One region of the Alteromonas sp. LMIT006 genome, then DNA from elsewhere that is predicted to be linked to it. Evidence: predicted binding sites of a transcription regulator. Region 1 holds the regulator's gene; each other region holds the start of a gene.
The links. The regulator MetJ, encoded in region 1, represses methionine synthesis genes. The targets are predictions, from matches to a motif close to TAGACGTCTAGACGTCTA.

Region 1 (2,210 bases):
CTGAAACGGTCAATGACCTAGCCTTAGCATATAGTCCGGGTGTTGCTGAGCCCGTTCGTGAAATTGCTGACGACCCAAACATGGCTTACAAATACACGGCCAAAGGTAATATGGTTGCGGTCATTTCAAATGGTTCCGCTATTTTGGGATTAGGGAACTTAGGGCCGCTGGCATCCAAACCAGTAATGGAAGGTAAAGCGTTGTTGTTTAAACGCTTTGCAGGATTGGACTCGATAGATATTGAGGTCAATCACCGTACCACCGAAGAATTTATTAACACGGTAGCGAATATCGCAGATACCTTTGGTGGCATTAACCTCGAAGATATCAAAGCACCTGAGTGTTTTGAAATTGAGCGCGAATTACAGAAACGTTGTAAGATCCCAATTTTTCATGATGACCAGCACGGCACTGCTATTGTTACGGCAGCAGGTATGCTGAACGCATTAGAGATCCAAGGCAAAGCCATTGCAGACGCACGTTTTGTGTGTATGGGCGCAGGGGCAGCTGCGATTGCGTGTATGGAGCTATTGATCAAGTGTGGTGCACAACGTGAAAAAGTCTACATGATTGACCGCAATGGTGTGATCCACACCCGTCGTGAAAACTTACCTGAGCACAAACTTGCTTTTGCCAATAACACTGACAAACGCACACTTGAAGATGTAATGGACGGAGCCGATGTGTTCCTAGGCTTATCAGGGCCTGATGTCCTGCCAGCTGAAACACTTTCTTTGATGGCGCCAAATCCAGTTGTGTTTGCCTGCTCAAACCCAGATCCGGAAATCAAGCCTGAACTCGCTCATGCCACGCGTTCTGATTTAATTATGGCCACAGGCCGTTCTGATTACCCCAATCAGGTCAACAACGTATTGTGTTTCCCGTTTATCTTTCGTGGAGCACTAGATGTTCGTTCTAATGCCATTAATGATGAAATGAAAGTTGCTGCAGTAGAAGCCTTGCGTGCGGTATCTAAAGAACCGGTTCCAGAAGAGGTCTTGGTAGCAAGTAATTCGTCGTCTTTAGAATTTGGTCGCGATTACATTATTCCAAAACCAATGGATCCGAGATTATGCTCACGTATCGCTAAAGCAGTTGCCCAAGCTGCAATTGACTCAGGCGTGGCATTCTTAGAAGAATTACCGGAAGGATATATGGAATAAGCCGATTATTTTTCGACTTCCTCCACCTCTAGCATCCCCATTTGCTCCATCAAGGTTCTCGCCTCAGCTGGTATGCGATGGGGATTTTCTTTAGCTAAGTCATCATCGTTGGGCAGCGGCTGCCCCGTAAACGCATGCAAAAAGGCCTCACATAGCAGCTCAGAGTTAGTGGCATGACGCAAATTATTTACTTGACGTCTGGTTCGTTCATCGGTCAACACTTTAAGCACATTAATCGGTATTGAGACTGTAACTTTTTTGACTTGCTCGGCTTTCTTACCGTGCTCTGCGTAGGGGTGTATGTATTTACCATTCCAAGTTGCCATCATACTGCCTTATCGTGTTTTTATATTTATTATATATTTTCAGAATACGGTTTTAGTCTAACAACGGATGATTTTGCTTGACCGAACCACTAATATCTCGTAGTTTAGACGTCTAAACGTCTATTGTATACCCTTTTTTTGGAGTTCACTCATGGTTTCTTATGCTCAAGGCATAGATCTTCTCAACCAGTCTTTGTCAGAATTACGTGATATTCAGGTGTCTTTTGAATTTTTCCCACCGAGTAACGAGAAGATGGAAACCATGCTATGGAAGTCTGTCGAACGACTTGCGCCGTTGAAACCATCATATATGTCCGTGACTTATGGTGCTAACAGTGGTGAACGTGACAAAACCCACAATGTGGTAAAACGCATTCAAAACGACATGGGAATTGCAGCCGTTCCGCATTTGACCTGTGTGGATGCATCACGTGAAGAATTAACCCAAATCGCGCAAGAATATTGGGACAACGGGATCAGACGCATCGTGGCACTGCGCGGTGACTTGCCCGATGGCATGGATAAGCCAGATATGTATGCATCAGATTTGGTTGCTTTACTCAAGGACGTAGCTGATTTTGATATTTCCGTTGCCGCTTATCCTGAAACGCATCCTGAAGCACCTAATGCACAATTTGATTTGCTCAATTTAAAACGCAAGGCCGAAGCAGGAGCAACTGAAGCCATCACTCAGTTCTTTTTTGATTCCTCTCATTATTTG
Region 2 (2,210 bases), 290 kb from region 1:
AGCAAAGGCTTGGTTAATTTGCGTCAATACACCAGGGGCATTTTCGTGGATATGCAATAAACGTGAATGCTTGGCATGACCTGGAAGGGAGACTTCTGGGAAGTTTACGGCAGAAAGTGTCGAACCATTGTCTGAGTACTTCGCCAATTTACCAGCTACCTCAATACCAATATTTTCTTGAGCCTCTTGCGTTGAGCCACCTACATGCGGGGTTAAGATAACATTGTCAAATTTGCGCAGTGGTGATTCAAATTCTTCATTATTTGATTTGGGCTCAACTGGAAATACATCGACAAGTGCTCCGTTAAGTTTACCTGATTCTAATGCTTGTGCGAGGGCATCGATGTCAACGACGGTACCGCGTGCAGCATTTATCAAAATCGCACCGTCTTTCATTTCAGCTAATTCTGAAGCACCAATCATATCTTGAGTATCAGCCGTCTCAGGGACGTGTAAGCTGACAATGTCAGAGGTATTTAATAGTTTTTTCAAGGTCTTTATTTGGACTGCATTACCCAATACGAGCTTGTCTTCGATATCGAAGAACTGCACTCGCATGCCGAGATGTTCAGCTAGAATAGACAGCTGTGTACCAATATGACCGTAGCCAATAATACCTAAAGTTTTGCCTCGTGCTTCATAAGAGCCTACGGCGCTTTTTTCCCATTCACCGCGATGCGCTTTGGCGTTTTTAGATGGGATCCCACGAAGCAGTAAAATCAAGCTTCCTAACACTAATTCAGCAACCGATCGAGTATTGGAAAACGGGGCATTGAACACTGGGATGCCGCGAATCTGTGTGGCTTTTAAATCAACCTGATTAGTGCCAATACAAAAACATCCAACAGCGATAAGCTTTGGTGAATTGGCAACCACATTTTCTGTGATTTGGGTACGTGAACGAATACCGACAAAGTGCACATCTTGCATTTTCTCAATCAACTCATCTTCAGGAAGAGATGTCTTGAGGTATTCAATGTTGCTGTAACCATTGCTGTGTAAGGTATCTACAGCACTTTGGTGTACGCCTTCTAGGAGAAGGATTTTGATTTTGTCTTTGGGCAATGATACTTTGCTCATGTGATTGCGTTCCTGTGTTGCGTTTGATGTCAATTAAGACATCTAGACGTCTAAAATATATAAGTGCGCAATTTAGCAAAGTTCCGTTGCTAAGGATAGTCCTTTTTCGTCTATACTAGACTTTATTGCGAGAGTGTTTTACTGAATGGAAGTAACACCATTATCTGTGGCTACCAATACAATATCAGCACCGCGTTGAGCGAATAAACCATTGGTCACAACGCCAACGATTTGGTTGATTTGCGCTTCTAATTTACGTGGCTCTAGTATTTCTAAATTGTGTACATCTAATATAACATTGCCATTGTCTGTGACAACGCCGTCACGATAAACCGGATCGCCACCTAACTTAACCAACTCCCTGGCAACATAAGAACGAGCCATTGGGATCACCTCAACCGGAAGAGGGAAATCGCCTAAGACGCCAACTTGTTTTGAGTCATCAATGATACAAATAAACTTTTTGGCAACTGCGGCAACGATTTTTTCACGCGTTAAAGCTGCGCCACCGCCCTTGATCATGTGTTTATGTTTGGTAATTTCGTCCGCACCGTCCACATAAATATCAAAGTGATCGACACTATTGAGATCAAATACATCTATCCCTAAGGCCTGTAAGCGCCGCGTTGATTCATCGGAACTCGACACTGCGCCCTCAATGAGGTGCTTTTTGTCAGCCAGAGCTTCAATGAAGTAGTTCACGGTTGAGCCCGTGCCAATGCCGATGATATCTCCATCTTTCACATACTGAAGCGCGGCAATCGCAGCTGCTTTTTTCTTTTCATCTTGTGTCATAGTATTTCTCGACCAGTTGTTTGCTGTATTTTACCTTAGGGCGTTGAACGTACAAAAACCTTTTGTTCAGTTATTACATAATCCATTGGTATATCCCACGGATTAACAGGTAGCTTAGGGACTTGCTGTACGCTGTGCGCAATACCTATAAATTCAGGGCGCTCCGGTTGGCTAACTAAATCAGCCAGAGTACGGTCATAAAATCCCCCACCCATGCCGAAACGCATACAATGTTCGTCAAAGCCAACTAATGGCGTACAAATCAGATCTAGCTGATTTGCATCAATACAACGAGAACGGTCCAGTACGGGCTCCAAAATAGCAAATTTATTCGC
Region 3 (2,210 bases), 610 kb from region 1:
ACAAGCCGCTTTTGCGATCCGCGCTGCCGCAACATTTATTTCGTAGGCAACATCTTGCATATCGTAATCAGCCATAGCAATCGTTGTTGCATTAAATGTATTGGTTTCAATGATATCGCTACCTGCTGCCAAATACTCTTTATGAATGGTTGCGATTGCCTCAGGTTGAGTCAACACGAGCAGATCGTTATTGCCTTTCACATCACAATGCCAATCGGCGAATCGCTCTCCGCGATAATCATTTTCGTCAAACTTTAAGGCTTGGATCATAGTGCCCATGGCACCGTCCAACAATAAAATACGCTCTTGTGCGAGCGACAATAAGGTATGCTTCACGCGGTTATCTCTTGCCAGTTGCGAGTTGTGTCAAATCATAAGGAGTGGTTTGATACACATAGTAATTAAGCCAATTAGTGTAAAGTAGAGTGCCATGCGAACGCCATCGGACAATAGGCGCATGTTCAGGATCGTCATTGGTAAAATAATTCACCGGGATCTGAGGTGGTTTGCCTGCTTCACTGCCATTTGCCAAATCGCGAACGTATTCTTGTGCTAACGTATCACAGTCATACTCGGGATGACCGGTTATGAACACATTGCGCTTGTCTTGGGTCGCACAAATATATGCGCCTGCCTCATCAGACGCGGCCAATACGTCAATATTACCGGTATTGGAATACGTTGCCACCGGAATATCCCCAAAGCGAGAATGTGGCGCCCAAAACACGGGATCAAAACCGCGCATCAGCTCATTTGTGGGCGCTAAGACTTGATGTTCAAACACACCAGAAAGTTTTTGTGCACGAATATCACGCACCACCCCGTGAAAATGATACATCGCGGCATGTGCCGCCCAGCACAAATACAAGGTCGACTGAACATTGGTTTGCGCCCAATCAAAAATGGCGGTAATGTCATCCCAATACGTCACCGCTTCATAATCCATAAAGCCCAATGGAGCGCCGGTGATAATTAAACCGTCATATTGCTTATTTGAAATAGATGAAAAATCTTTATAAAACGCATCCATGTGCGATTGCGGCGTGTTTTTGGACACACTGTTATCGATTCGAATTAAATCAATATTGATTTGCAGAGGCGTATTTGAAAGCAAGCGCAGTATTTGCACTTCGGTTTCTATTTTGTTGGGCATGAGATTTAAGATCCCAACTTGCATAGGACGAATGTCCTGCGTCATGGCACGTTGCATCTCCATGACGAAAATATTTTCGTTTGAAAGTATTTCTAATGCGGGCAGTTCACTAGGGATCCTAATCGGCATGACACATCCTTACACGTTACATATGTGTATTGTGTCGGATTTTGATAAAATGTCAAATTATTTACGTCTAGACGTCTAAACGTCTTAAAAATTAACCTTACGTCCTTTCATGTTAACTTTTGACGAGAAGTTATCTTCTTAGATTTAAACGGCGTCTTCAGTTTGCCAACTGCCTAACTTTCGTTTTAATTTTTGCACGGCTTGACTGTGAATTTGGCTGACTCGAGATTCGCTGACTTTCATGACTTCCCCTATTTCTCGTAATTTCAAATCTTCGTCATAATACAGTGAGAGCACAGTCGCATCACGCTCTGGTAATGTAGTAATCGCTCTTGCAAGGGCTTTTTGAAATGAACCCTGCACCAGTTCATCATAAGGTGTGTCTATCTTGTTGTTCTTATCCGTCACAATAACGTCTTCCGTGACGCCTAGATCTTCAAGCCCCACAAAATTTCCGATATTCACGTTGTACAACATTTGATGATATTGCGCTAAAGGCACACCCAATTTATGCGCCACATCAACGTCTTTTGCATCATGACCGGTTTCTTTTTCAACGGTTGCAACCGCCTCAGCAATAGAACGAGAATTTTTGTGAACTGAACGCGGTGTCCAATCGCCCTTTCTTATTTCATCTAGCATCGCCCCGCGAATTCGGATCCCAGCGAATGTCTCAAAGCTTGCCCCCTTGCTGCCATCAAAATTTTTAGCGGCTTCGAGCAAACCAATCATACCGGATTGGATGAGATCATCCACCTGTACTGATGGGGGTAAACGCGCCATTAGATGGTGTGAAATACGCTTTACTAGCGTAGAGTACTTATTCACAATATCGGTCTCCCTCATTGGTTGAAAGGCATTCGATATATGACCCGAGCGACTTGAATGAGTATGGTTATGTATTAATGCATGATTATCCATATCTTAC
Region 4 (2,210 bases), 210 kb from region 1:
TACTGAGTATCCGCATTAAAATAAGAACGTGCAAAGCCAAAGATCACGGATAAATCACGACGGTCTGTTAATAAGGCATCGACAAAAATTTCGCGATCTTTGTTGATCCGCAGCGCAATGACAAATGGCAGAGTTTGCTTGGGCAAACACATGCGACCAATCAAATACGCCGCTTTACCGCGATAAAATACCGGCTTGAGCATTTCCATCGTATGCACAGAAGCCAATTCTTCAGTGGTTAATACTTCACGCAGACCGCGCTCTAGGTTGGCCAAGTCTCGTTCTTTTTCGGCGAAGGGGACATTAAATTTGTAAATGCGAAAAAGTTCTTCGTACATTTCACTGACGGTACAATCCACATCAAAACTGTTAATGACCTTCATTCGATCAGGTCCAGGCAGATAACAGCGAGTGGGCGAGATGAACATGTATTGATCGTCGATTTTTTGGTGTTTAAAAATACGGCCAATGACTGAATTATAATAGGTTTCTGCTAGTTCGAATTGTGGGTGGGTGGCGAGCAGTTTGGCATAGTTTTGTTTCATCAACATCCAAAACTCATCGCCTTCTGCATGAGGTTGGAGATGCTGATAGATTTCAGTAACAACTTCATTGAGACTTTGCTCATAGATGGTAATACGCTCTTTTATCGCTTGTTGCGAAGCCGCCCATTGGCGTTGTTCAAAGCGCTCTTGCGCTCCTTTGGTAATGCGAGAATACCAGCGATAACTTTTATCGAAACCACTTAATATTTGGTAGGCTATTTTTTGTGCGCGATCCATGAGTTAACCTGTCAAAAAAATCTAGAGCTAGTGTGATATAAGTTATGCTTATATACATTAATACAATAGTCTCAAAAGATTGCCAAGTTGAGTTAACTCAGATAATCTTAAAATCGTATAAAAACATTGACTTTTAGACGTCTATACGGATAATCACCTCATGAAAATAATACTAACAAGCACCACCGACATGATGATTATTACCACCCCAAGTGGGGCGGACGTTGGTTAGTGCACGACACAAATCTACTGAAGCCCGCATCCACTGCGGGCTTTTTCGTTTTTAAGCGTTATGTTTTAGCGTGATGGAAGCACCAAGTTCGAGATACTGGGGAAAATAGGAGCATACATGAAAGTTTTAAAATTTGGCGGTTCGTCGCTAGCTGATGCAGAGCGTTACTTAGGCGTCGCCAAAATCGTCACAGAATATCATAGCGACACCGGTGCTGCGGCAGTGCTATCTGCACCGAAGGGCGTGACTAATGCGCTTTCATTATTGATTGAGCAAGCCTCATCAGGACAGGATTTTTCTGAGTTATACGCCAAGCTCAATATGACCTTAAATGGCATTGCCCAAGAATTGGGTGAGCGTGAAGCAAATTTCCCACTTACTCAGTTAACAGATTTTATTCAAACTATTCTTGCGACACTGGATGAAAAACTGCGTGGTATGCAGCTGCTCGGTTGTGCCCCAGATAATACCGCCGCTGAATTACTTTCCATGGGTGAGTATGTATCGGTAAATATTTTGCAGTCGATTTTTGCCGCGCGAGGCATTAACGCGCAAATCGTAGACCCAGCCGAAAAAGTCCTAGCTTATGGTCCTTTCCTTGATGCGTTAGCAAATGTGGCTGAGTCCAAAGCACGTTTTGCTGATGTCGATAACTCAGGTAAAACCTTGTTAATCATGCCTGGGTTTGTCGCTGTGAATGAAGACGGCGACAAAGTTACATTAGGGCGTAATGGTTCAGATTATTCTGCGGCGATCCTCGCTGCGTGTATTGATGCTGAAGTGTGTGAGATTTGGACAGACGTGGACGGTGTGTACAACGCCGACCCACGACAAGTCGAAAATGCCGTGTTAATGGACAAACTCACCTACGAAGAAGCGATGGAGCTATCCTATTTTGGTGCCAAAGTGCTTCATCCCAAGACCATTGGCCCGATTGCTCAGCATCATATCCCATGTTTAATTAAAAACACGTTAAACCCTTCTGCTCCGGGGACTTTGATCTCGAATGAAAAGAGCGAAAAGTGGACCAATGTAAAAGGCATTTCTCATCTTGACGATATGGTGATGCTCAATATTGCCGGCCCAGGTATGAAAGGTATGGTCGGTATGGCAACACGTATTTTTGATTCGATGGCACGAGGTAATATCTCTATCACGTTAATTACCCAGTCCTCCTCTGAATACAGTATTAGCTT

Region 2: a site for MetJ is predicted at 1,116-1,133, ahead of serA (phosphoglycerate dehydrogenase). Genes of this name have one in related genera too.
Region 3: a site for MetJ is predicted at 1,343-1,360, ahead of metA (homoserine O-succinyltransferase). Genes of this name have one in related genera too.
Region 4: a site for MetJ is predicted at 909-926, ahead of thrA (bifunctional aspartate kinase/homoserine dehydrogenase I). Genes of this name have one in related genera too.

What each region holds. Positions count from the first base shown of each region.
Region 1 covers NZ_CP101291.1:958,096-960,305, reverse strand. Annotated here, with positions in the region: gene NLG07_RS04500 (malic enzyme-like NAD(P)-binding protein) at 1-1,163, shown strand, start outside; gene metJ (met regulon transcriptional regulator MetJ) at 1,169-1,489, opposite strand; gene metF (methylenetetrahydrofolate reductase) at 1,641-2,210, shown strand, end outside.
Region 2 covers NZ_CP101291.1:1,245,893-1,248,102, forward strand. Annotated here, with positions in the region: gene serA (phosphoglycerate dehydrogenase) at 1-1,080, opposite strand, end outside; gene rpiA (ribose-5-phosphate isomerase RpiA) at 1,219-1,875, opposite strand; gene NLG07_RS05840 (5-formyltetrahydrofolate cyclo-ligase) at 1,911-2,210, opposite strand, start outside.
Region 3 covers NZ_CP101291.1:1,563,286-1,565,495, reverse strand. Annotated here, with positions in the region: gene NLG07_RS07355 (homocysteine S-methyltransferase family protein) at 1-354, opposite strand, end outside; gene metA (homoserine O-succinyltransferase) at 341-1,282, opposite strand; gene NLG07_RS07345 (RNA polymerase sigma factor FliA) at 1,427-2,128, opposite strand.
Region 4 covers NZ_CP101291.1:1,166,297-1,168,506, forward strand. Annotated here, with positions in the region: gene aceK (bifunctional isocitrate dehydrogenase kinase/phosphatase) at 1-782, opposite strand, end outside; gene thrA (bifunctional aspartate kinase/homoserine dehydrogenase I) at 1,132-2,210, shown strand, end outside.